3 regions of the Actinomadura sp. NEAU-AAG7 genome follow, and region 3 is predicted to be linked to each of the others. Evidence: riboswitches for the same ligand, from Rfam matches in the RefSeq annotation. Region 3 holds a riboswitch; each other region holds the start of a gene.
What was found. A riboswitch is a leader RNA that binds a small molecule or an ion and turns the genes downstream of it on or off. The one in region 3 is predicted to bind cyclic di-AMP.
Positions count from the first base shown of each region.

Region 1: linked by a shared signal. The riboswitch ahead of KLI87_RS05795 (NlpC/P60 family protein) and the one ahead of KLI87_RS38325 (C40 family peptidase) in region 3 are both predicted to bind cyclic di-AMP.
Region 2: linked by a shared signal. The riboswitch ahead of KLI87_RS18945 (CHAP domain-containing protein) and the one ahead of KLI87_RS38325 (C40 family peptidase) in region 3 are both predicted to bind cyclic di-AMP.

Region 1 covers NZ_JAHFZY010000001.1:1,258,599-1,268,563, reverse strand. Annotated here, with positions in the region: gene KLI87_RS05810 (RDD family protein) at 59-640, opposite strand; gene KLI87_RS05805 (RDD family protein) at 648-1,475, opposite strand; gene KLI87_RS05800 (amino-acid N-acetyltransferase) at 1,481-1,990, opposite strand; cyclic di-AMP (ydaO/yuaA leader) riboswitch at 2,263-2,468, shown strand; gene KLI87_RS05795 (NlpC/P60 family protein) at 2,472-3,515, shown strand; gene KLI87_RS05790 (LuxR C-terminal-related transcriptional regulator) at 3,938-4,168, opposite strand; gene KLI87_RS05785 (LacI family DNA-binding transcriptional regulator) at 4,729-5,751, shown strand; gene KLI87_RS05780 (cytochrome P450) at 5,890-7,113, shown strand; gene lysX (bifunctional lysylphosphatidylglycerol synthetase/lysine--tRNA ligase LysX) at 7,271-8,788, opposite strand; gene KLI87_RS05770 (LysR family transcriptional regulator) at 8,785-9,753, opposite strand; gene KLI87_RS05765 (MFS transporter) at 9,855-9,965, shown strand, end outside.
Region 2 covers NZ_JAHFZY010000003.1:963,546-973,510, reverse strand. Annotated here, with positions in the region: gene KLI87_RS18955 (glycosyltransferase) at 1-112, opposite strand, end outside; gene KLI87_RS18950 (glycosyltransferase family 2 protein) at 99-1,844, opposite strand; gene KLI87_RS18945 (CHAP domain-containing protein) at 2,068-2,850, opposite strand; cyclic di-AMP (ydaO/yuaA leader) riboswitch at 2,862-3,006, opposite strand; gene KLI87_RS18940 (SpoIIE family protein phosphatase) at 3,505-5,457, opposite strand; gene KLI87_RS18935 (pyridoxal-dependent decarboxylase) at 5,700-7,046, shown strand; gene KLI87_RS18930 (hypothetical protein) at 7,025-7,819, opposite strand; gene KLI87_RS18925 (AAA family ATPase) at 8,014-8,544, opposite strand; gene KLI87_RS18920 (bifunctional 2-polyprenyl-6-hydroxyphenol methylase/3-demethylubiquinol 3-O-methyltransferase UbiG) at 8,621-9,517, opposite strand; gene KLI87_RS18915 (MFS transporter) at 9,567-9,965, opposite strand, start outside.
Region 3 covers NZ_JAHFZY010000012.1:176,689-184,943, reverse strand. Annotated here, with positions in the region: gene typA (translational GTPase TypA) at 258-2,111, opposite strand; cyclic di-AMP (ydaO/yuaA leader) riboswitch at 2,406-2,534, shown strand; gene KLI87_RS38325 (C40 family peptidase) at 2,541-3,560, shown strand; gene KLI87_RS38320 ((deoxy)nucleoside triphosphate pyrophosphohydrolase) at 3,567-3,959, opposite strand; gene KLI87_RS38315 (Mut7-C RNAse domain-containing protein) at 3,992-4,783, opposite strand; gene KLI87_RS38310 (amidohydrolase family protein) at 4,830-6,137, opposite strand; gene KLI87_RS38305 (MarR family winged helix-turn-helix transcriptional regulator) at 6,199-6,741, shown strand; gene KLI87_RS38300 (ribonuclease domain-containing protein) at 6,884-7,312, shown strand; gene KLI87_RS38295 (bifunctional lytic transglycosylase/C40 family peptidase) at 7,398-8,255, opposite strand, start outside.

The sequences.
Region 1 (9,965 bases), on a different contig from region 3:
CCGCGGCGCGATGACGGGAACCGCCCGGCCGAAAGGGCGCCCGCGCCCAGAAGGCCGCCTACTCGGGCGGCGACGAGCGGGGGCGTTTGCGGACCTGGGTGTTCAGGAGCCGGTCGTGGCCCGCCTGGCGGCCGGCGCCCTCATAGAGCAGCCCCGCGTTCACGACCCAGAAGACCCCGGCGAGCAGGCCCAGCACGGGGACGGGCCGGACGGCGACGGGCAGCGCGTAGACCGCCGCGCGGGCGATCGACCGCAGGATCCCCAGCCGGGCGCGCCGGGGCCCGGTCGCGGTGACGACCTCGATACCGGCGAAGCGCTTGCCCAGCGTCCGGCCCCAGACGGCCAGCTGGACCGCGTCGTAGACGAGCAGGCAGCCCGCGACGGCCGGCGGCGCCACGACGTCCACCCGGCTCCCGGACACCAGCTCGCGGACGACCACGATCACGGGCAGGCCGACGATGAGCGTGTCGACGATGCGGGCCAGCAGCCGCTGCCCCGGCTCGGCGAGCCCGTCCGGCCCGGCGGCGGCCTCGGCCACGGCCTCGCCGGAAGGCTCGGCGTCGGGCTCGGGGTCGGCGTCGGGGCGGGCGGGTTCGGCGGGGTCGGTGAGCGGCTCGTCCGGGTGCTGCGATGCCGTCATCGAGAAACTACTCCGCGTAGTCGTAGTCGTCCACTCGCTCGTCGATGACGATCGTCCCCGCGAAACGGTCGTGCAGGGCCTGGTGCAGGGGCTGGTCCCAGATCGCCCACAGGTGCGCCATCAGCGCGCCCGCCCAGACGAGCAACATGCCGTAGGCAGCGTAGTTCCAGACCATCACCGCGAGCACGAGAAAGAAGAACACGCCCAACTGGTAGGCGACATGGGTGATGGCGGCGCGCCACACCGCCTGGGTGGTCGTGATGGCGTTTCCAGCGGGACGCACCTGGACGACGCCCAGCCCGAGCACGCGCTTGCCCAGCGTCCTCCCCCACACGGACAACTGGACGGCCTCATAGATGAACGGCAGAACCGACAGAACGCAGAACAGGGTGAAGATGATGGGCCAGTTCCAGATGCCGCCGTCGTCCTCCGCCTTGCTGCCGGGCTTGCCCAGGCCGAACGCGCCCACCGTGATCGGGAGGACGAGCGCGAAACCGAAGACCGCGACGAGCGCGTTGTCGAGGACGCGCGCGCCGGCGCGCCGGTGGATGGGCGCGAGGGGCAGATCGGCGGCGCTCCCGTCATAGGCGCCGCCCCCCGGGTACTGGTCGTAGGCCGACTCATAGGACGGCTCATAAGACCGCGGCTGCTCATAGGACGGCGCCTCATGGGACGGCTGCCATTGTTGCTGCGGCGGCGGTGACTGCGGCCGCTGAGGCTGCTGCTGAGGCTGCTGCTGCCACTGCGGCGGGCCCTGGTAGGGGGGCGGGGGGCCGTACGAGCCCTGCCCCTGCTGCGGGTGGTAAGGCCGCCCGCGGTCGGGGTTCTCACTCATTGCGGTCAGTCCTCCAGGCGAAGCAGCATCCGGGTGTTGCCCAACGTATTGGGCTTGACCCGGTCGAGGTCGAGGAACTCTGCCACGCCCTCGTCGTAAGAGCGGAGAAGTTCCTCATACACCTCCGGCGCCACCGGGGTCCCGAGTATCTGCTCGAAGCCGTGGCGGACGAAGAACTCCACTTCAAAGGTAAGGCAGAACACCCTCCGCACGCCGAGTTCCCGGGCCGTTTCCAGGAGCCGGTCGACGATCCGGTGCCCGATGCCCCTGCCGGTCAGCCCCTTGTCCACCGCGACGGAGCGGACTTCGGCCAGGTCCTCCCACATCACGTGCAGCGCGCCGCAGCCGAGGACGCGCCCGTCGGCGTCCTGCGCGACCCAGAACTCCTGTACGTCCTCGTACAGCTTCACCGTGGACTTCTTGAGCAGGCGTCGCCCCGTTCCCGCGTACAGGCCGACCAGTCTGCGGATCTCCTGAACATCGGCGGTGCGGGCACGCCTGATCTCGACTTCCACAAACAGGCGAGATTATCGAACACCGGACAGCGGGTCGGACACCGGGCTCCCGCGTCCGCGCCGATGGGGCGGTGAGCCGCCCGCCCGCCCGCCGGGCCTTCATAACTAGCCAACAAGAACTAGTCCGCCTACGGAAAGTGAGCCAAAGCGCACTATCCGCACCGCGATCGGGTGCGGAACTGTCATGGCGACCAGCGAATTCGCATGTTCTGGTTGGCATCCAATGCCGGGTCCGTTAGTGTCCTGCGCTGACGTCGGCCAACCGCATGGCGGAGGCCGAACCGCCGAGTCCCCGGGTCGCAACCAGTGTCCCGAGGAGCCGGGGACCCCACTCCCGGCCGCCCGGGACAGCGTCCAGGGAAGCGGCCGGCAGGGGTGAATCCGTATTCGCGCGCGGACCGATCCGCGCGTGCCTGCGGACGGGCTGCTCCGGCCCGAACCCGTCAGCTAACTCGGTAGGCGGACGAGGAGAGGAGAATCGGTGGAGCCGTCCCGGCCCGCACCCGTTTCACGCTCTGCACGCCCACGGAAGGCAAGCCCGGCGAATGGGCACCCGGCCCGTTTCCGGGGACGCGCGATCGCCGTCGCCGGCGCGCTCGCCGTCGTCTCCGTCGCCCCCCATGCCCTGGCCCCGCACACCGTCGCGGCCGCCCACGCCGACCCGAAGCCCACGACCAAGGAGCTCAGGGCCCAGGCGCTCAAACTCGCCGACCAGCTTGAGCAGATGACCGAGCAGTACAACGGGCTCAAGGTCAAGCTCCAGCAGGCGCAGCGGGCCGCGAAGGTCGCCACCGACAACGCCAAGCGCCAGGAAGAGTCGCTCAAGGGAATCCGCGACAAGGTCGGCGCGCTGGCCGCCACCAGCTACATGCAGGGCGGCTCGGACCCCACGGTGTCCTTCGTCGCCTCCCAGGACCCGCAGGCCGTCCTCGACCAGGCCGCCACGCTCAACTACTTCGCCACCCAGGACAGCACGAGGGTCCTGGGGCTCATGCAGGCCATGCAGGGCGCCCAGCGCGCCCGCAAGTCGGCCGAGGCGCGCGCCCAGCAGGTGGCGCAGCTGCGGAGCCAGCTCGACTCCCAGCGCAAGAAGGTCTCGCAGAGCTATGAGAAGATCCGCGGCAAGCTGGTCAAGGAGGACCCCACCCAGCTCACCAAGCTCCCCACCGTCGGCACGGGCAAGGCCGCGCAGGCGCTGCGGATCGCGATGACCAAGATGGGGCGTCCGTACGTGTGGGGCGCCTCCGGGCCGACCACGTTCGACTGCTCCGGTCTGACGATGTGGGCCTACAAGCAGGTCGGCATCAACCTGCCGCACTACACCGGCAGCCAGTGGAACGCCGGCACGCACGTCTCCGAGAGCGAGCTGCAGCCGGGCGACCTGGTGTTCTTCTACTCCGACCTGCACCACGTCGGGATGTACATCGGGGGCGGCAAGATGCTGCACGCCCCGCACACCGGCGACGTCGTGAAGATCGCCCCGATGGGGGGTCGTCCCTTCGCGGGCGGGGTCCGGGTCGCCTGAGCCGAACCCAGCCCAGTCCGGCCCAGTCGACAGCCGGGAGCCCGCCGACCCGCAAGCCGAGGTGACATGGCATCCGCCGGACGGACCGGGGATGGCACTCGCCTCTCGACCGGAGGTGGCGCACGATGTCCCGCGGACGGCGGTGGCGGGCGCGGTCAGGGCCCGTGCCGCCGCGGCGGTGACAGGACGAACGGTCTTGCGACGAGCGTTCTTGCGACGAGCGGTGGTGCGACGAGCGGTGGTGCGACGAGCGGTGGTGCGATGCGACGAACAACGTCCGCGGCGACGCCTGCTGCAGGGACCTACCTGTCAGGCCGTCGGCGCCGCCGCTGCGGGGTCGGACGGAGTTCGCGAAAGTTGGCCGCCTGTTCTCTCCTTGGTGACGCCCGCCGTCCCCTGACGGGCGTCGTCTGTGCACTCCGCTAGATGAGCTGCCTCCGGGCCGCCCACACAACGGCCTCGATAGGGGTGTTGACCTCCAGCCGGTCGCAGATGGTCCGCAGCCGCCGGCGTAGGGTCCGTGCGCTCAGTTCCAGCTTGCGTGCCGCCACATCGGCGGTGACACCGCTGGCGATCTGGGCGAGCAGCCGAATCTCCTCATCGCTCAGCCGCAGATCGTCGATGCCACGTCGCAGCAGTGTGGCCTGTTCCACTCCGTCCTCCCTCGTCCGTGGTTGATGACCGCGGGGATGCAGCCGTCCGCTGCACAGGCACGGGTTGGCCTCGATCTGTACGCGTTGGGTTGCCGGGTCCGGAGCCTTCCGGACTTAGATCATCGGGTTCCTTTGCTGTCTCGCGCGCTTGGCCGGAGGTGGCCGATGGGCCGATTGCTGGGTCGAGCGGGGGAACTCCGGGTGACGATTCACTCGTTGGCCTACCGGACGACGACACGCTCCCAGGTCCGGGCCGGCCCACGACGGCGTGGGGAGGCCCCTTCGGAACGGGGTATGTCTCGCCGGGGACGGGTCACGATCGCCAGCCATCGAAACCGTCCCTTCCGGTTGGACTCACGAAATCTCCGCGCGGACGAAGATCGTGAATCGTTTCAAGCTACGCTCGTGCCGGAACGCTAGGCGGCCGGATCCGGCCCGTCAAGCGCTGGTTAAATGCAATCTGTGCTCGTATGGTTGCCTTGCGTGACCGACTGTCCGGGGGCTAGATATGGAAAACTCCACTACCTGCGAAAACAGATCCGGGGCGGACGAGGAGCGAGTTGCCACAGACCAGTATTCGTGAGGTCGCGAGGCGAGCCGGGGTCTCAGTTGGGACCGTTTCGAATGTCCTAAACCGGCCAGACCTCGTGGCCGAAGCTACCCGTGACCGCGTCCGAGCGGCGATCGAGGAGCTCGGATTCGTCCGGAACGAGTCCGCCAGACGGCTCCGCCAACGCCCCGACCGCACCGCCGGAGAGTTCGGCGACGAGCGCCGGCGGGCCTTCGGCGTCGTCGTCGAGGACCTCACCAACCCCTACGCGACCGATGTCGTCCGCGGCGCCGAGCAAGCGCTCAACGCCTCGGGGCACGACGCCCTCTGGCTGTCGAGCGACCACTCCTCGGCCAAGGAGCGGCGCTCGCTCGAACTGCTGGAGGACCAGCGCGCCGCCGGAGTGATGATCATCCCGGTGGGGCTGGAGTCCGGCGACATCGCCCGGCTGCGCGCGGCGGGCCTCAGCGTCGTGCTGATCGACCGCGACGGGCCCGACGCGTGCTCGGCCCAGGTCGACCATGTCGCGGGCGGCGAGATCGCCGCCGCGCACCTGCTCGGCATCGGCTGCGAGCGGGTGGCGTTCGTGACCGGCGCGCCCGAGCCGCGCCCCTGTGTGGAGCGCCGGGACGGCGCCGCCCGGACCCTCGTCGAGGCGGGTTTCGGTAAGCCCAAGACCCTTGTTCAGGACGCGTTGAGCCCGGCCGAGGGACAGGTCGCCGCGCAGCGGATCATGGGGATGTCGCCGCCGCCGGACGGCGTGTTCTGCGCGAACGACCTGCTGGCCATCGGCGTGATCAACGAGCTGACCCGGCTCGGCGTCAGCGTCCCGGAGGACATCGCGGTCATCGGCTACGACGACATCGAGTTGGCCGCGAGCGCCGCGGTGCCGCTGACGACCGTGCGGCAGCCGAGGCGCGAGCTGGGCGAGGAGGCCGCCGAACTCGCGATGGCCGAGATCAGGGAGGGTAAGGCCCACCAGCACCGGCAGGTGGTGCTCACCCCCGAACTGGTCGTGCGCGAGTCGGCCTGACCCTGTTCGGGCGCTGTTGCGCGCCCGATTCGTGGGCCAATAACCGAATTGGCCAAATGGGTTGGCTCGGATGGACCAGGTTGTCCACAGGGCGTTGTCTCTGTTGACAGGATTTCGCCGATCGTGGTGACTTGGGCCATGGAGGAAGCGACGGAGCAGGCGGTCGAGGCCGCGGCGATCCTGGGGTTCGACCCGTCCGATCCGGCCTTCCGCGCCGACCCGTACCCGCACTACCGGGCGCTGGCGGCCGGCGGACGGCTCCAGCGGACCGACATCGGCCTGTGGGTCGCCACGTCCTACGAGCTGTGCGATCGGGTCCTCCGCGATCCGCGGTTCGGGCACCAGCCGAAGAACGGCGGCCTGTGGCGCGACATCGCCGAACGGCACCGCTCCTTCCTCACCCTCGACCCGCCCGACCACACGCGGCTGCGCGGGCTCGTGAGCAAGGCGTTCACCCCGCGCCTCGTCGAGCGGCTGCGGCCGCGGATCGAGGCGCTCGTCGACGAGCTGCTGGACGCCGCGTCCGGCGAGACCGACCTGGTCTCCGCGCTCGCCTACCCGCTGCCGGTCATCGTGATCAGCGAGATGCTCGGCGTCCCGGCGTGCGACCGCGCGCTGTTCAAGGGCTGGTCGACCTGCCTGGCCCGCGGCCTCGACCCCGACTTCCTGCTGCCGGGCGAGGAGATCAGGCGCCGCGACGACGCGCGCGAGGAGTTCGGGGCCTACTTCCGCGAGCTGGCGGCGTGCCGCCGCGCGCGCCCGCGCGACGACCTGCTCAGCGCGCTCGTGCGCGTGTCGGACGGCGGCGACGTCCTGTCGGAGGACGAGCTGGTCGCCACCTGCGTGCTGCTGCTCGTCGCGGGCCACGAGACGACCGTCAACCTCATCGGCAACGGCGCGCTGGCGCTGCTGCGCTCCCCCGAGCAGCTCGCCGCGTTCCGGGCGCGGCCGTGCGACGCCCCGGCGGCCGTGGAGGAGGTCCTGCGCTACGACCCACCCGTCCAGCTCACGATGCGCGCCGCCCTCGACGACGTCGAGCTGGACGGCTCGCTCATCGAACGCGGACGGCTCGTCCTCCTGCTGACCGGCGCCGCCAACCGCGACCCGGCCGCCTTCCGCGACCCGGACCGCCTCGACCTGCGCCGCTACGCCGCCCCCCGCGCGCGGGGCCGCGAGGCCCCGCACCACCTCACGTTCGGCCACGGGATCCACTTCTGCCTGGGCGCGCCCCTGGCCCGCCTTGAGGGCCAGATCGCGCTCCGCAAACTCTTCGAGCGCGACGTGGCCCTCACCGGCGCGCCCCTCGCCTACCGCGAGAACCTCGTCCTGCGCGGCCTACGCGCCCTTCCCGTGACCCTCTGACGCCCGCCCGGCAAAGGGCCCGCCGTCGAGCGTCACGGCGCGGACAGGCGCCCCTCAGAGCCCCTCCGCCCTACGCGGCGAAAGGGCGACGGGGAACGCGCCGGCGCCGCTCAGCCCGAGGGGGCCGCCGGTGCCGCGGCCGGCCGAGCGGTCGTGATCACTCGGGCTTGACCAGGGGAAACAGGATCGTCTCGCGGATGCCCTTGCCGGTGAAGGCCATGATCATGCGGTCGATGCCGACGCCGACGCCGCCGGTGGGGGGCATGGCGTACTCCAGCGCGCGCAGGAAGTCCTCGTCGAGCTGCATGGCCTCGACGTCGCCGCCCGCCGCGAGCAGGGACTGCTCGGTGAGGCGGCGGCGCTGCTCGACGGGGTCGGTCAGCTCGGAGTAGCCGGTGCCGAGTTCGGTGCCGAAGCCGATGAGGTCCCACTTCTCGGTGAGCAGCGGCTCCGCGCGGTGCTGGCGGGCCAGCGGGGACGTCTCGACCGGGTAGTCCATGACGAAGGTGGGCTGCACGAGCGTGTGCTCGACCAGCTCCTCGAACAGCTCCTCGACGAGCTTGCCCTGCCCCCACTTCGGGTCCCACGCGATGCCGCGCGCGTCGGCGAGCCCCCGGACGGTCTCGATCGGCGTGTGCGGCGTGACCTCTTCGCCGACCGCGTCCGACACCAGGGAGTACAGGGTGACGCGGGGCCACGCGGCACCGCCGAGGTCGATCTCGACGCCGTCGCGGACGACCACGGTCGTGCCGAGCGCGGCGACGACCGCCCGCTGGTACATCCGCTGGGTCAGGTCGGCCATGTCGTTGTAGTCGAGGTAGGTGCCGTAGGCCTCCAGCATCGTGAACTCCGGGTTGTGCGTGGAGTCCGCGCCCTCGTTCCGGAAGTTCCGGTTGATCTCGAAGACCTTGTCGATGCCGCCGACGACGAGCCGCTTGAGATACAGCTCGATCGCGATGCGCAGGTAGAGGTCCATGCCGTAGGCGTTGATGTGCGTCTGGAACGGGCGCGCCGCCGCCCCGCCGTGGATCGGCTGGAGCATCGGCGTCTCGACTTCGAGGTAGCCCTCGTCCTGCCAGAAGTCGCGCGCGGCGCGGACGGTGGCGCTGCGGACCCGCGCCATCCTGCGGGCCTCGTCGTTGACGATCAGGTCGACGTAGCGCTGCCGCACCCGGGCCTCGGGGTCGGTGAGGCCGGCGTGCTTGTCCGGAAGCGGTCGCAGGCACTTGGAGGTGATCGCGAAGGACTCGGCCATGACCGACAGCTCGCCGCGGCGGGAGGTGATGACCTCGCCCTCGACGCCGATGTGGTCGCCGAGGTCGACCTCGCGCTTCCAGAAGTCGAGCCGCTCCTGACCGACGTTGGCCAGCGACAGCATGACCTGGATGTCGCCGCCGCCGTCCCGGATGGTGGCGAAGCACAGCTTCCCGGTGTTGCGGACGAGCATGACGCGACCGGTGACGCCGACCTTCTCGCCCGTCTCGGTGCCCGGCTCCAGGTCCGGGTGTTTCTCGCGGATCTCGGCGATGGTCGCCGTGCGCGGGAAGGTCACCGGGTACGGGTCGGTCCCGCTCTCGCGGAGGCGGTCGAGCTTCTCGCGGCGGACGCGCATCTGCTCGGGCAGCTCGGCGCCGGCGTCCCCGCTCGGAGCGGTGTCGTTGGTCTCGTCACTCACGGCTCAAGGCTATCCAGCCCGCTCGGTGCGCCGCGAACCACTTCCCGGACGGCCCCCGGCCCGCGCGCCAGCACGGGGCCGAGGTCGCGGGCGAGGGCGGCGGCCAGCGTCCGGAAGGCGCGGACCTCGGCGGACGGGTCGTCCCGCCGGCTGGTGAGGACGCTGTTGTCCCACGGCGCGTCCACGATCGGGAGGTACCGGACACCGGGCCAGGAGTAGAAGCGGGCGAACGAGGCGAGCCCGGACCCGGTGCCGCGCCCGGCGGCGACGCTGGCGAGGGCCTCGTGCGGGTTGCGGGCCTGGTCGGGGCCGCGGCGGGGCCCGGCGCCGCCGCGCGCGGAGTTGAAGTACAGGTAGTCCCGGAACGCGCGCGGGGTCGTGGGCGGCAGGGTGAGGAACGGCAGGTCGAGGATGTCGGAGAGGCGCGCGGAATCCGCGTCGCCGAGGGGGCTGGACGCGGGGACGATGACGATCCGCGGCTCGGTCGTCAGCACGTCGACCGCCACCCGGTCGTCGTCCACCGCGGGGCGGACGAACGCCACGTCCACCTTGCGCTGGAGGAGCGCCGACACGTGCTCGGTGAAGTCCAGCGGCTCGATGTGGAGCCGTGTCAGCGGCCTGGCCTGCCGGAACGCGCGGATGATCGCCGGTGTCAGCTCGGCGGACCCGTGCCCCATCACGCCGACCCGCAGCACCGGCTCGGCGTCGCCCGAGCCGAGGTCGGCGACGGACCCGGCGGCGGCGGCGACGGCGGCGAGCGCGGCCCTGGCGTGCGGGACGAACCGCTCCCCGGCCTCGGTCAGCCGCAGCGGGGAACGCTCCAGCAGCGGCACGCCCAGCTCGCGTTCGAGCCGCGCGACATGCCCGGTCACGGCGGGCGGCGACAGGAACAGCCGCTCGGCCGCCCGCGCGAACCGTCCCTCCTCGACCACCGCGAGGAACGACGCCAGCTCCCGCAACTCCATACCGTCCACGGTAGCCACCGGCCGATCCGGCGATCCGGCCCGGGTTCACGAAATGTAAAGAGATGCGGAGTTCAGGCGTTTCGCGACGTAGACAGGGGCTCATGGCTGCCACGACCTCGTCATCCGTCTCGTCCCGGCCGCGCCGCGCCGCCGGGCCGGGCGCGGTCGCATCGATCATGTTCGGCGTCGGCTGGGGCGCGAACCAGTTCGCC
Region 2 (9,965 bases), on a different contig from region 3:
TGACGCGGTCGCCGCGTCCGGCCAGCAGGCGGGCCATGAGGTGCGCCCAGCGCTGGAGGCCGCCCATGTCGTCGACGTTGTCGCAGATGATGAAGACGTCACGTCCGGCCACGGCCGCTCCTTCCCGGAAGGCGCCGCGCGGCGGTCCCGCGCGTGGCCGCCGCCCCGAGGAATCTCCGGGCCAGGCGTCCGGGGCGGGAGGTGGCGGCGCCCAGCACGACCGCCCGCGCGAGCCGTCCCCGCGTCCCGGCGGAGTCGAGGGCGAAGGCCAGGTGCCCGCCGGCGGTGGTGTAGGAGCGGAGCCGGTCGGCGGCGAACCGCGTCAGCCGGGGCCGCACCGGGAACGCGACGCCGTCCAGCGGCGGCGATCCGGGGCCGGCGCCGGGACGGGTGACCAGCTCCCCGCGTCCCGTGCCCACCCGGAGCCGCACGTCCCAGACGGGGTCGGTGAGGCCGATCGGGCGGATCCGGCGCGCGGGGTCGAACTCGGCGCTCCAGGCCAGCACGTCGCCCCGGTGCTCGACGCGCGCGGGCGTCCGCGCCGTCCTGGACGGGCGGCGCCGGTCGCGGAACTCCAGCGCGGCCGTCAGCGCGGCGCCGGGCGGGATCCGGCCGAGCGGGTTCAGCACGGTCCCGGCGACGCGCGCCAGGCCGTCCCGCATCTCAAGCCGGGTCACGGTGTTGGCGGGCCGCAGCTTCTTCAGGGACCGCTTGTGCAGGCGGAGGCCGGTCACGTCAAGGACGCGGCGTGCCGGCGCATCCCCGGCGGGGTCGCCCCAGTAGATCCGCCCGTCCCGCTCCCGCAGGTGGACGCGCAGCTCGGGACGCTCCGCCCGGTCGTACTCGGCGGCCGCCAGCGCGCCCTCGTGGTCGCCCTCGCGGAGCAGGAACGCCGCGATCGCGGGCAGCGTCTGGGCGGTCTCGAACGCCCGCGGGTCCAGCTCGGCGACGTAGGCGGAGGCGAGGTCGAGGAAGCGCGCGCGGTGGGCGGGGTCGCGGGCGCGCAGGTCCCGCAGGTGCAGGGGGAGATCGTGGTTGACGAACTTGACGTCCTTGGCCCGCTTCAGCTCGTGCGCCCCGCGCCCCGCGAACAGCGCGTCGATGCGCCGGTGGATCTCCAGCCGGTCGGCGAGGCTGGCCGTCTCGGCGCGCCGGTTGGAGATCGACGGCGCCGCCGCCCCCTCCTGGACCAGCCAGCTGTAGACGCGGTGCGGGATCAGGGCCGTGCCCTCGGCCGCGAGGTAGGCCTCGGCGGTGAACAGCAGGTCCTCGTAGTGGAGCCGCTCGACGAACCGCAGACCGGCGCGCTCCAGGAAGTCCCGGCGGTAGACCTTGTTGGTCGAGAGCGTGTCGTAGAGGAGGTTGGGGTACTCGCCCAGCGACCCGTAGAGGACGCTGCGCCTGTAGAGCCAGGGGAACCAGGGGCGGACGCGGTCCGGGCCGCCCTCGGGGACGTCCAGGAAGATCCGTTCGCAGAGCCCCGAGACCAGGTCGGCGCCGGTGTCCTCGGCGGCGGCGACGAGGTTGAGGCAGGCGTGCCGGTCCAGCAGGTCGTCGCTGTCGAGGAACATCAGGTAGCGGCCGTCGGAGCGCTCGATCCCGGCGTTGCGCGGGCCGCCGCAGCCCCCGGAGTTGGACGGCAGGTGCACCGCGGCGACCCGGCCGGGATGCGCGGCGGCCAGCCGGTCGGCCACCCGGCCCGTCCCGTCGGTGCTCGCGTCGTCGACGATCACCGTCTGGACGCCGCCCAGCGACTGCCCCAGCGCCGAGGCCACCGCCCGCGGCAGCCGCCGCTCGTCGTTGTAGGCGATCACCACCACGCTGACCCGCGGGCGCGCCCGCATGGGCGGTCCCCCCTCCCCCGGCTTGCCTCGTCAGCCGGGAGTGTTTCCAGGAACGCCGCGTGAACGTCCAAGACCGATCAAAGGGCGTCAATGATTCCCATTACCCGAAACCGGGATCACCGGGCGAGGCCGGGCATGCCGGAAGCCGCCCGGCGGTGCCGGGCGGCTTCCGTGCGGCTTCCAGCGGCGTTCATGCGCGCCGCGTGGGGGGCGGGAGGGTGGGTCAGCCCGAGTAGTCGGGGTAGCCGTAGCCCACGACCTGCGACTTCTTGCGGATCTTCTGCTTCACCGCGTCGCCGGTGTTGCCCTCGACGGTGCTGATCGTGCCGTTGCCGTTGTCCTTGACGACGAACCCGACGTGCTCGATGCCGTCGATGCCGCCGCTGCGGCCGTTCTTGAAGTCGAAGAAGACGACCGAGCCGGGCTTGGCCTTCTGGCCCCAGCGGCCCTCCTTCTTGAACCAGGTGGCGTGCTGGACGGTGTAGGCGTCCCAGCCCATGTCCTTGGCGCCGACCTGCGCGCCGACCCACGAGACGAACATGTTGCACCAGCTCGCGCCCTTGTACTCGCGCACGGCGCCGCCGTCCCGCTTGGCGGTCTCGGCCGCGTGCGGGGTGGACATGTACCACTTGTGGAACTTGGTGTTGCCGCCCTTGCCCTCGCGGATGCCCACCTGCGACTCGGCCATCTTGATGACTTCCTTGGCCTTGACGCGGTGCGGCGGCACCTTGAAGCCCTCGCGGCGGGCCTCGGCGGCCTGCGAGAGCGCCGGGGCACCGGCCTTGTGGGCGGACCGCTCGGCGTGCGCGGGCTCGCCCGCGACGTGCGCGACCGACGCGGCGCGGGCCGGGGTCTCGGCGGTGGCGCTGTCGCTCGCGAGGGGGTTGAAGACGGCCAGCCCGAGGGCGCCGACGAGGACCGCGCCGACGGCGACGCCGACGGCCCTGTCCTCGGCGGACAGGCTGGACAGGCTGGCGATGGAAAGTCGATCGAAACGACCGGTCATGCAGGGGATCTCCTTGTCTTCCATGGCGCCTACCGGGTTAGCTGACGGATTCGGGCATGGAAGAGCCCTACGGCGCGCTCTGGGAGCGCCCCGATTCACCCCTGGAACCTGGGTCCCCGGCTCCGTGCGGTCTGGGACGACCGGCACGGACTCGGCCTCGCACCGCGGAACACGATGCGTTTCGGATGTATCTCAGTGACTGATCTGAGGAGCGCCCTTCATCGGGCGCGCGCCGCGGGCGGGTTCCGCTCCGCGACCGCCGTCCGCGCTTCGCGCGTCCGGCCCACAACGCATGGAACGCGTTGGGTGATTTCGGTAGAAGGTACCAACCTTCCCAAGAAAAGCAAACCAGGCACCAAACAGAGTCTTGCCTGATCAAAGCCCTCTCAAGGGAGTCCCAACGCCGGGGGCCCGCCGGGTCTTCCCGATCTTTCCCGGGTTCTCCGGCGGCGATCACAAGGAGGTCCCGGATCCCTTATGGCGGTGGAATCCCGCGCTTCCGAGCCGGTCCCGGCTTTACCTTGACCCCCGCACGCAACGCCCGGGTAAAAAAGGTCATCTTCGACGTGGCGAGGGGTCCGCCGGGCCTGCACAAAACCCGGAATGAGTCCTACGTCACGCAGGGTTACGCCACGGGGAACGGAGTGACCTGGGTCACTCGACGCGCAGGGCGAACAGCGTGGTGTCGTCGGCGGCGCGGTCGTGCTCCATCCGCGCCAGGACCTCGTCCAGCACCGGCTCGGGGCTGGACGCGCACTCCGCCAGGATGCCGGTGAGCCGCTCGATCCGCTCGTCCAGGTCGGCGTCCCGCCGCTCCACCAGCCCGTCGGTGTAGAGGAAGATCAGGTCGTCGGGCCTGAGCTGGATCCTGGCGGTCCCGTAGGCCCAGTCGGGCACCGCGCCCAGCATCGGGTCCGGGACGACCTCCATCGGCGCCGCCAGCCCGCCCCGCACGAGGATCGGCGGCGGGTGGCCCGCGCACGTCCACTCCAGGACGTGGCGGCGCGGCTCGAAGTGGGCCACGACGGCGGTGCCGGTCGCGGGCGGCTGGATGTGCCCGACCAGTTCGTTCAGCCAGCCCACGAGCCGTCCCGTGGGCTCCCCGGTGCACGCCAGCCCGAGCAGGCCGTTGCGGGTGCGGGCCATGGCGGCGGCGGCCGGGAGCCCGTGCCCCGCCGCGTCGCCGATCGCGAACAGCGCCCGCCCGTCGGGCATCGCCCGGGTCGCGAACCAGTCCCCGCCGATGCGGGCGGTGCTCTCGGCCGCCAGGCTGCGCAGGTCGACGCGCAGGCCCGGCAGCTCGTCCAGCTCGCTCTCGTCCGGCAGGATCGCGCGGCGCAGCGTCACCGCCACCCGCCGCTCCTGCGCCGTCTGGGCCTGCTGCTCCAGCATCTGCCGCCGGGTCTCGGCCAGCGCCCGCTCGATCCCGCGCCGCCGCGTGATGTCCTGCGAGACGATGTTGATCGAGACCGGCAGCCCGGAGTCGTCCAGCACCGGCTCGGCGAACACCCACAGGTGCCTCGGCGCGCCGTCCGGGCCGACGACGCGGTGCTCGGCCTCCACCGGCTCCCGGCGGGAGAACAGCGTCTGGACGGCCTCCTCCACCAGCGGGAGGTCGTCGTCCATCACGACCTTCGGCAGGTCGTCGGGCATCGGCGGCACCTGGTCGGCGCGCAGGCCGTAGTTCGCGAGCATCTGCGGGGTCCACTCGGCGTCGCCGGTCGCGAGGTCCCACTCCCCGAACCCGAGCAGCGCGAGCCGCTCGACCCGCTCCAGCCGCCGCGCCTGCCGGTCGGCGTCGTCGTGGTAGCGCCAGCTCACGCACAGGCCGGTGGGCACCGCCACGCACCGCACGCTCATCCGGGACGTCCGCGACAGCCCGCCCTGCGCGGTCGAGTACGTCATCGACGCCCGCTCCAGCCGCCTCCCGGTCTCCACCACCTCCACGAACGCGTCGAAGAGCCCGCTCATCGCCATCCCCGGCTCGGTCGGGAGCAGCCGGCGGCCCGCCAGCTCCTCCGCGCCCCGGCCGAACAGGTCCCGCGCGAGGTCGTTCAGCTCCGCGTAGAGGAAGTCGGCGACCTGTCCGCCGGAGTCCCGGACCGGGATCAGGTGCGCCGCGCCGTCGAGCGCGCCGTCCAGGAACGCCCTGGCCACCGGGTCCTCGGGCAGCCCGGCGATGATCTCCGCGTCGTCGGCGGTGTCCTCGGTCCGGACGCGCCGCAGCACGTCCTCGGCCTGCGTCACCACGGCCCGCCGCTCGTCGGCGCCCTTCGCCCGGGGCGCCTTCCGCCCGGTCAGGGCGGCGCCCTCCGGACCCGGCACCCCTCCCCGGTCGCGCGCGCCGACCACCAGCGCCGCGGCCTCGGCCAGCTCCATGTCCATGTCGCGGGCCAGCCAGATCAGGTGCTGCAGCGCCTCCCCCGGCGGGACGCCCAGCCGCCGCGCCAGCACCACCCGCGCCTCCGCCAGGACCGCGCGGTCGTGCGCGGCGCCCCGCAGGTCCTCCAGGTCGGGCACGGCCGCGTGCGCGCCGGACGGACCGGCCCCCGCGGGCCTCCCCGCGGGATCGGACGTCCGCGCCCCACCGCCGTCAGCTTCCGCCACCGCGTCCCCCATTCGGCGTTCGATGACCCCGGGAGAAAAGGTACATACACCGATGAAGGACTCTTCGCTGTCATTTCATCAGCAGGCCAGATCTTTAACCCGGTTTTCCGTTCGGCCCGGAGACGACCGGTTCAGGGGCACCTTCCCCGAAACCTCCCCGCCACACCCAGGCCCCCCGGAGCGGTCCACTTCTCTCGATTGGATGGCGACAGGCGCGCCCCGGCGTCCCTAGCGTGAACCCCATGCACGACGACCTCGCGCGGCTCCCCGGACTGCTCTCGGGCCACGCCGCCCGCCTCCTCGCCACGCTGGACGGGCGCCCCGCCGCCGTCCCGCCCGGGCCGCGCACGCCGCCGCGGCCGCTGCCCCCGGCCGCCGGCCTGGAGGGAGCGCTCGCCGAGTTCGCCTCCCGCTGGGAGCCCGGCTTCGCGGGCAGCGCGGGCCCGCGCTACTTCGGGTTCGTCACCGGCGGCGCCACCCCCGCCTCGGTCGCCGGGGACTGGCTGACCTCCGTCCTGGACCAGAACCCGGCCACCCGGTTCGACTCCAGCGCGCCCGACCTGGAGGAGGAGGCGATCGGCTGGCTCGCCGAACTGCTCGGCCTCCCGTCCCACACCGGCGCGTTCGTGTCGGGCGCGACGATGTCGAACACCACGGGTCTCGCGATCGCCCGCGAGTGGCTGGGCGAGCGGGCGGGCGTCCAGGTCGCCGACGAGGGCGTCGCGGCGCTCGGCGAGATCACGGTCCTGTCCGCCGAGCCGCACTCCAGCGTCCGCAAGGCGCTGTCGATGCTGGGCATCGGCCGCCGGAACCTGCGGATCGTCCCCGCCCTGCCCGGACGCGAGGCCGCCGACGTCGCCGCCCTGGAGGAGGCCCTCGCCGCCCTGGGCGGCCGTCCCGCCATCGTCGTCGCGAGCGCCGGCACCGTGAACACCGTCGACTTCGACGACCTGCGCGCCATCGCCGCCCTGCGCGAGCGCCACCCCTTCTGGCTCCACGTGGACGCCGCGTTCGGCGCGTTCGCGGCCCTCTCCCCCGCCCACGCGGACCTCGTCGCCGGCCTGGACGAGGCCGACTCCGTCTGCGTGGACCTCCACAAGTGGCTGAACGTCCCCTACGACTCCGCCGTCCAGTTCACCCGCCGCCGCGGCCTCCAGCACCGCGTCTTCCACAACAACGCCGCCTACCTCGGAGGGCCCTCCGAGGACCCCCTGCACCTGACACCGGAGAACTCCCGCCGCCTGCGCGGCCTCGCCGCCTGGTGCACGCTCCGCGCCTACGGCCGCGAGGGCCACCGCGCGATCGTCGAACGGTCGATCGCGCAGGCCCACCGGCTCGGCGAGCTGCTGACCGCGGCCCCCGGCTGGCGCCTGCTGGCCCCCGTCCGGCTCAACGTCGTCTGCTTCACCCACGACACGCGCGCCCCGGACGACATCATCCGCGACGCCCTGCCCGAGGCTTTCTTCACCCCCACCACCCTCTGGGGCGCCCCCGGCCTCCGCGCCGCCTTCAGCAACTGGCGCACCACGTCCGACGACGTGGAACGCGCGTTCCGCGCCCTCTCCGGCTACCCCGCCGAAGCCCGGTAGACCTGCCGCGTCAACGCCGTCACCCGCGCCGACGCCGCCCGGAACGAGGAGCCCGCCGGCTGGAGCGTCAGCACGACCACGATCTTGTCGCCCACGATCCCCGTCGTGTGCAGGACGGGCCGTCCGAGCCCCAGATCGGGCACGGCCACCGACTGCACGCTCCCCCCGCGGCACGGCGCGGCAGGCAGCGTCCCGAAGCCCGACCACCCCTGCTTGACGGCCCACGGCCGCTCCAGCGCGCTCGGGATCCCGAACGTCTGGTCGAACCCGTCCGTCCCGCACGGGGTGGACTTCCGCAACTGCGCGACCACGAAGTCCCGGTGGGGCTTCGGGGCCTTCTCCAGCAGGTACCGGTAGGTCCGCAGCACGTCCTCGGCGCTGAGCGCCGTGTAGCCCCAGAACCCGGGCTTGTCCCGGGGCGGCGGCGCCGTCTCGGTGAGCCCCGCCCTCGGGACCATCCGCCGGATGACCTCCGCCTGCCCGCCCCGCCGCCAGAACTCGGTGGCCGCCTTGTCGTCGCTGGACCGCAGCATCGACCCCAGCAGGTCCCGGTCCGCGGCCGAGACCCGGTGCTCGCGCATGTAGTCCAGCGCCAGCAGGATCTTCACCACCGAGGCCGACCGGTACGTCCTCCTGGTCTCCCGCCGCAGGACCACCCGCCCGAGCTTGCGGTCGAAGACGACGTACGACGCCCGGACCCCCGCCGGAACCTTCACCGCGGGCGGCCGCGCCCGGGGGCTCGCGGTCCCGGCGCTCGGACTCTCACCGGTCACCTGAGGACTCCCCCCGGCCGTCGCGCCGCCGCCACCGGACGGCCCGTCCGCCTGACACCCGCACGCCAGCACGACCAACCCGGCCACCCCGGCCCGCGCCACCAAAGAACCCACCAGGCATGCCTACCAGAACCAGAGGCCCCGCAGCGCCCAACGGACGGCGAGGGCCCGCATCGCCCAGGCGAAACGACCGGCTACCCGGCCCCGGTGAGCTGGAAGGCTCCGGAGGCGATGGCTTCGCGGACGCGCCGCTCGGTCTCGGTGATGTCGTCGGCGGACGTGTCGAGCACGTGGGACTCCAGCTCGCCGAGGTCGGCGAACTGGTCCCACATCGTCAGGATCGGATGGCGGTCCACCAGCGCGCCGGGCGCGGTGCGGGCCTGGGCGCGGGCGAGCGCGACATCGCGCCGCGGGCGCAGCACCACGTAGTGGACCGGGACCGGCGGAGACCGGCGTGCCCGCTCGTGGAAATGGTCGAGCATCCACGGCCCGACGACGCCGTCGACGATGGTGGTGAAATCCCCGGCCGCGTAGCGGAACGCCGCTCCGGCGATGACGTCCATGACCGTCTCGTTCTGCGTGCGCGATTCCGGTTCGTAGGGCGCGATCCCCCCGGACACGATGTAGTGCCAGAAGTCGTCGGTGTGCAGATGGACGGCCTTCGGGCGGCTGCGGGCGACCCGCGCCGCGAGGGTCGACTTCCCCGCGCCTGGCGGTCCGGTCACAATGATGACGCTGTCGGGCATGCGTGCGCCTTTCGGGTCGGGTGTGCGGGGGCCGGGGTGGTGCGGCGGTGCCGCCTCAGGGAGGCGTCGCCCCCTCTCCGGCGGCGCGGGCGACGGCGAGGAGGTGCCGGCTCGCGCCGAGCAGCGCGGGTTCCCGCTCGGTGCTCCGCAGTCCCCAGAGCAGGAGTTCCCGCTTGTCGGGGTCGTCGATCCACGACTCGATCCCTTCGATGAGCCACATGGCGCCCTCCACCGGATACACATGCTGAAGGTGGAGGCCGCAGGCGTGGACCTCCTCGGCCAGGTCGTCGGGGTGGTGCAGGTAGGCGGTGGTGAACGGGGCCCGGTCGCCGGGCAGGTGCCGGCCGTCCGCGAGCGTCGTCTCGATCACCTCGCGGACCCCGGGACGCGCCAGGAAGCCCCGCCTGAGCCCGTCGTGCAGGGACGCGAACCGGTTGATCGCGGTCGCGGCGACGATGCCGCCGGGCCGCACGACGCGGACCGCTTCCCGCCACGCGGCCAGCCGGTCGGCGCGTTCGACGAGGTGGTAGAGCGGGCCGAACAGCAGGACCGCGTCGTAGGAGGCGTCCGGCTCGTCCAACGCCCGCGCCTCGCCGAGCGCGGCGGTGACCCCGGCGTGCCCCCCGGCCCGCCGCACGTGCCTCGGCACCGGATCGACGACATGGACGGTGTGCCCGTCGGCCGCCAGCCACCGCGCGTGCGCGCCGGGCCCGCCGCCCACATCGAGGACGCGCAGCGGCGCCCCCGGCAGCACCCGGCGCAGGATGTCCTGGACGCGCAGCAGCTCCAGGCGCTCGGCCCCCGACGCCAACCGGCCGTCCTCGTCCCCCTCTTCGTAGTAGCGAAGAATCCGCTCCTCGATCAACTGCCCCTCCAGGCTGGACGAACCCGCTCTCCTGGACGGTGGCCGGCCCCGCCCGCGCAGGCGGGTCCGGCCATCGTCCAGTTCCATGATCGCCGCCGTTGCGAGTGCGGAAGCCCTGGCGAGGCGGGGAACGGGTTCAGGCGCGCTCGGCCCCCTCTGCGGCGGCGGGGCTTGGAGCATCGTGCCCCTCCTGGTGCTCGCCCCTGGTGTTGGTGGCGCGCAGGGCGATCACGGCCGCCGCGACGATGAAGGCGGCCGCGCCGAGCAGGGCGCGCTGGAAGCCCTCGGTGAGGGCGACGGCCGGCGCGGCGCCGGCGGCGAGCAGGTCGTCGGTGCGGGAGGTGGCCATCGCCGAGAAGACCGCCAGGCCGAGCGCCCCGCCGACCTGGCTGGAGGCGTTGATCAGCGCGGCGGCCAGGCCCGCCCGGTCCGCGGGCACCCCCGCGTTGGCCGCCGTGGTGACCGCGACGAACACCAGCGCGAGGCCCACGCCGACGACGACCAGGCCCGGCAGCAGGTCCCGGACGTAGCCCCC
Region 3 (8,255 bases):
GGATCTCCCCGGGCCGCCGCCGTTTCCCGCCTTCTCTCTCCCCCCGCACGAACGGCGGGGACGGAAACGGGGGCCGCCCGTGTCGGACGGCCCCCGTTCCCCGATAGCGCTCGGTCGGCCGTGAAAGCTCGGTCCGCCGCGGTCGGCCGTGAAGCTTGGCCCGCCGGAACGCTTGGTCTTCGGATCGCCTGCGGTTCGGATCGCCGGGTTCGCGGACCGGCCGCCCGGCCGGTCCGCGAGGCCGGCCGGTCGTCAGGTCAGCCTGCGCGCTTGGTGCGGGCGCGGGTGCGCTCGCGCTCCTTGGCGTCCAGGACGACCTTGCGGATGCGGACGGCGGTCGGGGTGACCTCGACGCACTCGTCCTCCCGGCAGAACTCCAGGGCCTCCTCCAGCGACAGCAGCCGGGGCGGGGTCAGCCGCTCCAGCTCGTCGCCGGTCGAGGACCGCATGTTCGTGAGCTTCTTCTCCTTGGTGATGTTGACGTCCATGTCGTCCGAGCGGGAGTTCTCCCCGACGATCATGCCCTCGTACACCTCGGTGGTCGGGCCGACGAAGAACGTCCCGCGCTCCTGGAGGTTCGTGATCGCGTACGCGGTCGCGGCGCCGGCGCGGTCGGCCACCAGCGACCCGGACGGACGGGTGCGCAGCTCCCCGAACCAGGGCTCGTAGTCCTCGAACACGTGGTGGGCCATGCCGGTGCCGCGCGTCTCGGTCATGAACTCGGTGCGGAACCCGATCAGGCCCCGCGCCGGGACGAGGAACTCCATCCGGATCCAGCCGGTGCCGTGGTTGGTCATGTGCTCCATGCGCCCCTTGCGGACGGCCATGAGCTGCGTGACCGCGCCCAGGTGCTCCTCGGGGATGTCGACGGTGAGCCGCTCGACCGGCTCGTGCTTCTTGCCGTCGACGATCCGGGTGACGACCTGCGGCTTGCCGACGGTCAGCTCGTAGCCCTCGCGGCGCATGTTCTCCACGAGGATCGCGAGCGCCAGCTCGCCGCGGCCCTGCACCTCCCAGGCGTCCGGGCGCTCGGTCGGCAGCACCTTGATCGAGACGTTGCCGACCAGCTCCCGGTCGAGCCGGTCCTTGACCATCCGGGCGGTGACCTTGGTGCCCTTCTCGCGGCCCGCCATCGGCCCGGTGTTGGTGCCGATCGTCATCGAGATCGCGGGCTCGTCCACGGTGATCAGCGGCAGCGGGCGCGGGTCGTCGGGGTCGGCGATGGTGTCGCCGATCATGATGTCGGGGATGCCGGCGATCGCGATGATGTCGCCGGGCCCGGCCTCGTCGGCGGGCTTGCGGGTGAGCGCCTCGGTCATCAGCAGCTCGGTGATCCGCACCTTCTCGACGCTGCCGTCGTGGCGGCACCAGGCGACGGTCTGGCCCTTCTTGATCGTCCCGGCGTGCACCCGGCACAGCGCGATCCGGCCGAGGTAGCTGGAGGCGTCCAGGTTGGTGACGTGCGCCTGGAGCGGCGCGTCCGGGTCGTAGGAGGGCACCGGGATCGCCTCGGTGATGACCTTGAACAGCGGTTCCAGGTCCTCGCTGTCGGGCATGGCGCCGTCGGCGGGCTTGTTCATCGAGGCCCGCCCGGCGCGCCCGGAGGCGTAGACGATCGGGAAGTCGATCTGGTCCTCGTCGGCGTCGAGGTCCATGAACAGCTCGTAGGTGTCGTCCACGACCTCGTCGATGCGGGCGTCGGGACGGTCGGTCTTGTTCACGACGAGGATCACCGGCAGCCGCGCGGCCAGCGCCTTGCGCAGCACGAACCGGGTCTGCGGGAGGGGGCCCTCGCTGGCGTCCACGAGCAGTACGACGCCGTCCACCATCGACAGCCCGCGCTCGACCTCGCCGCCGAAGTCGGCGTGGCCGGGGGTGTCGATGATGTTGATCGTGAGGCCGTTGTGCCGGACGGCGGTGTTCTTCGCGAGGATCGTGATGCCCTTCTCACGTTCCAGGTCGCCGGAGTCCATGACGCGGTCGTCGACGTCCTGGTTCTCGCGGAAGGCACCGGACTGCCAGAGCATGGCGTCGACCAGCGTCGTCTTGCCGTGGTCGACATGGGCGACGATCGCGACGTTCCGGAGGTCATCGCGCGTGGAGATGGGCATGCGGGCTCGCCTTGCGTGAGAGTTCGGGAGTCGCCGCAGACGCGCGGCACCCCCCATTCTACTTGGCCTCGCGCGCGGCCCCACCCCCGCAAGGGGTTCCGCCCGTCACACCGGGCCTTTCCGGGGGGTGTGAGGGGCCGTCCCTCCACGGGAAACCCCCGGGAGGCCCGCAGGAGAACGGCGCGGATTGGCCAACTTTGCCGATCCTTTGTAATCTCCCTGAGATCCGGCCGTCCGGAGCGCCCCACCCCCCGGGGCCTGCGGCCGGAGCGCCGAGTCCGCCGCGGCGGGGCCTGTGAGCACGGGCCGCGCGGCGCGGAGCCGGGGACCCAGGATCCCCCGGGGTGAATCGACCTCGTGTCGTAGGGCGCCTCCTGGCCCGAACCCGTCAGCTAACCCGGTAGGCGCGCAGGGAGAGGAGAAACCGGCTTGGCAGCCGATTCCCACCGGCGGCGGCGCCGCACGCCCGTCGCCGTCGCGGCCACCACCCTCCTGATCGGCCTCGGCACCACCGCGCCGCTCGCCGCGCACGCCGCGCAGCCGTTCGGCGCGCCGAACGGCGCGCCCGCCCCGACGCCGCTGCCGACCTCGGAGAAGGGGCTGCGGCAGAGCCTGGACGCGCTGAACACCGAGGCGGAGAAGCTCACCGAGCAGTACAACAAGGCCCGCGTCGACCTCGACCGGGCGAGGAAGGCCGAGCAGGCCGCCGCCCGCGCCGCCGCCACGCTGGAGGCGCAGACCGCGCCCGCGCGCGAGCGGCTCGGCCAGATGGCCGCCGCGAACTACATGAACGGCGGCCCGAGCGCGATGTTCGGCGTGAGCGGCTCGTCCGAGGGGCTGTCGGCCGGGGCCTACCTCACGCAGAGCCAGGCCGGCGCCGTGGCCGCGCTGCAGAAGCAGATCGACCGGGCGAACCAGGCCAGGCGCACCGCCGAGGCGAGGACCGCGCAGGTCCAGCAGGCGGCGGAGCGGGCCAAGGCCGCCCGCGAGGCCGCCCGCCAGAAGGTCGCCGAGGTCACCAAGCGGCTCGACAAGCTGACCACGACCCACGTCAAGGACCCGCGCACCGGGCTGTCGGCCACGATCCAGGGCTCGGGCCTTCCGGCCAAGATGACCCGCAAGGCCCTCACCAAGCTGGGCTCGCCCTATGTGTGGGCCGCCGCGGGGCCGACCACGTTCGACTGCTCCGGCCTCGTCGTCTGGGCCTACGCCCAGGTCGGCAAGCCGGGCCTGCCGCACTACACCGGCGACCTCCTCGCGATGGGGCAGCGCGTGTCGCGCGGCTCGCTGCGCTCGGGCGACCTCGTGTACTTCGGCGCCAGCGTCCACCACATGGGGATCTACCTCGGCGGCGGCAAGTACCTGCACGCCCCGCAGACCGGCGACGTCGTCAAGATCTCGAACCTGTCCGACCGCTCCGACTTCGCCGGGGCGAACCGCATCACCTGACGCGGGTCACGTCGTCCGCTTCAGCAGCCTCTCCAGCTCGTCGATGACGGGACGGTCGCCGGGCAGCCAGTCGACGTCGTAGAGCTCGTCCGGGGTGAGCCAGCGCAGCGCCAGGTGCTCCAGCGCGCGCGGCTCACCCTCGACGATCGCGGCCGTCCACACCCGCAGCAGGCTGCGCCCGCTGAGCCGCCAGTCGCCGCCGACCCGGCGGTCCAGGCGGATCCCGATGTCGAGCTCCTCCCTGCACTCGCGGACGAGGGCCTCCTCGTCGCTCTCCCCCGGGTCGACCTTGCCGCCCGGCAGTTCCCAGCCGCCCGCCATGTGCGCCGGCTCGGCGCGCTGGGCGCTCAGCAGCCGCCCGTCCGAGATGATCGCTGCACCCACCACGACGAGGTCGATCGCCACCAGCCCCCTCCGGCTCTCCGTTCACTTCATTCTGAGACGGTCGCGGGGGTGGGCCCGGTTCCGGTCGCGCCGTTTCCGCCGGGACGAGCGTCCGCGACGACGCGCGCCGCGTCCCGGACGATCTCCTCCAGGTGGCCGCCGTGCGCGCCGCGCCAGTACACCTGCCCGCAGTCCACGCACCGCCCGTAGACGTCGTAGCTGCGGCGGGTGCCCGCCTCCAGGTCGCGCTCGACGTCGCGCTTGTCGACCTCGGCGAGCGGGCCGTTGCAGGCGGTGCAGCGCGTCCAGGGCGCGAGGACGGGCGCGAACCGCTCCAGCAGGTCGCGGAGCTGGTCGTCGGGGCGCGAGCCGCGCACGTACGCGCCGAACCACAGCGCGCGGCGCCGCAGAAGACCGCGGTCCTGGGTGAGCAGGACGCGCCGCTCCTCGTTGGCCTGGACGACGAGCGCGGGGTCGTCCATGTCGTTGTGGTAGGCGGTGTCGAGCCCGAGCAGCCGCATCCGCCGCGCGAGCGTGCCGAGGTGCACGTCCAGGAGGAAGCGCGGCGCGGCCTGCCCGGGCTCCAGCGGGACGGGCTGCGGGCGCGGGACGGCCTCCACCAGCACCTCCTCGCCCGCGTGCGGACGGGCGGACGGCGCCACCCGCTCCCCGCGGACCGTCATCGGCCCGACCTCGGGCAGCGGCACGCCCAGCGACTCCACGAGGTGCCCCAGCGTCGAGGTCCCGTCGTAGGCGACCCGGCGGGCGGACTCGCGCCGCGTCGCGGGCAGGAACATCAGCAGTTCGTCGGCGATCCGGATGCGTATCTCGGGCTCCACGCCGTCAGCATGCCACGCGGCCCTGGCGAATCCCTCCGGATTATCGTCAGGCGGCCGTGAGGCGGCCGGCCGACGACTCCAGGGAGGCCAGCAGGGACGGCACGTCCTGCCCCAGCAGGACGCCGCCGCGCTTGACGATCCTCCCGGCGACCAGCACGGTGTCGACCTCGCGGGTCCCCGCGTACCGGACCACCGCCGCGATCGGGTCGTGGGCCGCCGCCATCCCCGGCGTGTCGGTGCGCAGGACGACCAGGTCGGCCTGCTTGCCGGGGGCGAGCGACCCGGTGACGCCCGCGAGCCCGGCGGCCTCCGCGCCGCCGATCGTCGCCATCCGGAGCACGTCGGACGTGGTGAACCCCATCCCCGCGCCGTCCGGGCGGCCGCGCTCCAGGACGTGGGCGGCGCCCATGACGCCGAACATGTCACCGGGGCCGCTGACGACGGTGTCGGCGCCGAGCCCGGTCGGGACGCCCGCCGCGAGCGACCGCCCGGTGGCGACGGGACCGAGGCCGAGGGCCGCCTCGACGCCGGGCGTGACCGAGACCGTCCCGCCGGAGGCGGCGATCCGCCTGAGGTCGTCGCCGGTGAAGTGGTTCGCGTGGACGTACATCGCCCCCTGGTCCATCAGCCCGTGGTCGACCAGGAACGCCATGCCGCGCTCGGCGCTCTCGGCGCCGTGGCCGCCCATGTGGGTGGTGACCGGGAGGCCGAGGTCGCGGGCCACCGCCCACTCGCGCAGCGCGCGCTCCGGGCTCGTGAGCTCGGGGCCGAGCGCGGCCATCGCCATCGTGAGGAGGCCGTCCGGGACGTCGAAGTAGGCGTCGCGGACGCGGGCCGTCTCGGCGGCGAGGGCGTCGAGGTCGCCGCCGCCGAAGTAGCAGAAGCCGAACACGGCGCGCGCGCCGGACGCGCGCAGCGCCGACACGCTCGCCTCGGCGTACTCCGGGCGGAGCTGGATGTGCGACCAGTCGACCACCGTCGTGACGCCCGAGTCGAGGCACTCCAGGGCGCCCGCGAGCGTCCCGGCGTACACGTCGTCCGCGGTGTGCCGCGGGGCCAGCACGCCGAGGACGCGCTCCACGTAGGCGGGCAGCGTGCCGTCGGGCAGGGCGGCACGGATCCCCGCCTGCCAGACGTGCCGGTGCGTGTCCACGAAGCCGGGCAGCACGATCCGGCCCGACGCGTCGATCACCTCGGCGTCCGCCGGGAGGGGCGCGGCGGCGGAGGAGGCCAGGTCGGGGCCGACGGCGGCGATCCGCCCGTCCTGGACGAGGACGTCGGCGCGCCCGAGCACGGTGGGCGCGGGGTCGGTGTCGATGACGAGGCCGTCGCGCAGGAGGTAGGTCGATGTCATGCCAGAAAGCTTAAGGAAAAGCTTTTTAGAAAGCAACTTGGTGAGCGAGTATTCTCGGCGTGTGCGCGACGACGTTTCCCCGAGTGCCTCCCCCGACGCCCCCGGGGACGAGGTCGACGCGATCGCGCGGGAGTGGCGGCGGAGCGGGATCTCCGAGCCGCTCATCGCGATGCTGGAGGTCGGCAAGCGCGCCCAGCGGATCGGCGCGCTCGTCCAGCAGGCGCTGCGCGACGGCCTCGCCGAGTACGGGCTGACCTACGCCGAGTTCGAGGTGCTGACCGTGCTGCACCGGGCGGGCCCGCCCCACCGGCTTCGCCCGAGCGACCTCACCGGCCCGGCGCTGCTCACCTCCGGCGGGACGAGCAACGTCCTGCAGCGGCTCCAGAAGGCCGGCCACGTCGAGCGCGAGGCCGACACCGCGGACGCGCGGAGCCGGTTCGTCCGGCTCACCGAGGACGGCCTGCGCGTCACCGAGCGGGGGATGGAGATGTCCGCCCGCGTGCACGAGGAGATCATGGCGGGGCTGCCGCCGGAGACCGTGCGGGCTGCGGCCGACGCCCTCCGCGACGTGCACGCGGTGATCGGCCGGCGCCGCTTCCGCTGACCGTCCGCGTCCCGCCGGGCGTCGTCCAGGGCCGCCCCCTCCTCGGATCGATGCCGAACCGGCGGTGACGCCATCGGCAACATCCCCTGAATTGCCCCGCTTCGCCGTGACGGGCGGGCCTCCGCCGGGTGACACTCACCGCATGAACACCCCCCGCTACTCCACGTTCCGCCGCGCACTGCTCCTGGTCCCCCTGCTCGCCGCGGGGCTGGCCGGGCCCGCCGCACAGGCCGCCGCCGTCCCGGGCCCGGCGGCCGCCGTGTCCGTCCGCGTCGAGGCGATCGCGCCGATCTGCGAGACGCGGCTCCCCGACCAGGCCGACGACACCATCGCCCTCATCGACCGGGGCGGCCCCTACCCCTATCCGCAGGACGGCACGGTCTTCCAGAACCGCGAGGGCCTGCTGCCGAAGGAGCCGAAGGGCTTCTACCACGAGTACACCGTCAAGACCCCGGGCAGCCCGGACCGCGGCGCGCGCCGCATCATCACCTCCGGCGACGAGGGCCACGACGGCATGTACTGGACCGCCGACCACTACCGCACGTTCTACGACATCGACTTCGGCTGCTGACCGCCCCGGAGGCGCCCTGGCCCGTCGCGGAACGGGCCGGGGCGCCGCGGCTCGGGGACGGCCCCCGTCCGGGGCTGGGCCCGGGTTACTGGGCCGCCAGCTGGGAGACCTTCTGCTTGAGGTCCTTGCGCGCGAGCGGACGCGTCGTCCCGATCCAGTTGGCGCGCTTGTAGGGCTTCACGCCGATGGCCGGGACGCACGCCGAGCAGCTCGCCACGATCATCTTGCCGCCGCCGATCACCATCCCGACATGGCCGGGGTTGTTGGCCGAGGTCCCGGGCCCGGAGTTGAAGAACACCAGGTCACCGGGCTGCTCCTTGCCCTTGTCGATCTTCACGCCGAACGGCCACTGCTCGAACGTCGTGCGCGGGATCGCCAGCCCGACGGACCGGTAGGCGGCCTGGAGCAGGCTGGAGCAGTCCCACGCGTCCGGACCGTTCGCGCCGAACACGTACGGCTTGCCGCGCTGCGCCAGCGCGAACGAGATGATCCGCTTGACCAGCTCGCCGGCGTTGGCGGGCAGGTCGTTGTCCTGGCACTCGACGCCGTTGGACTGGACGATGTCGAAGTCCCCGCCGACGTACTTCTTCGCCCAGTCCAGGACGAGGTTCACGTAGTCCCACGAGTGGTTGTACATGAAGATCGCGGTGCGCATCCGGCGCGGGGCGCCGTTGTGCTTGAGGTAGGCGGCGGCGGTGGGGATGGCGTCGGCCGGGTCGTAGCGGTTCTTGCGCCCGTCCTTGTTCCCGTCCACCGCGAACGCCTTGAACGTGGGGTCGAGGAACTGCATCGGCCCGCCCGCGCCCGCGTAGTTCTCGCCGCTCTTGACGCCCGGCAGGTTGGAGGTGCCGTGCCCGGTCTCGACCTTCCCGATGCCCGCGAGGACGTTCCACGGGATGCCGTACCGCCCCCCGGCCTTCTTGTAGAGGTCCAGGTAGTCGGC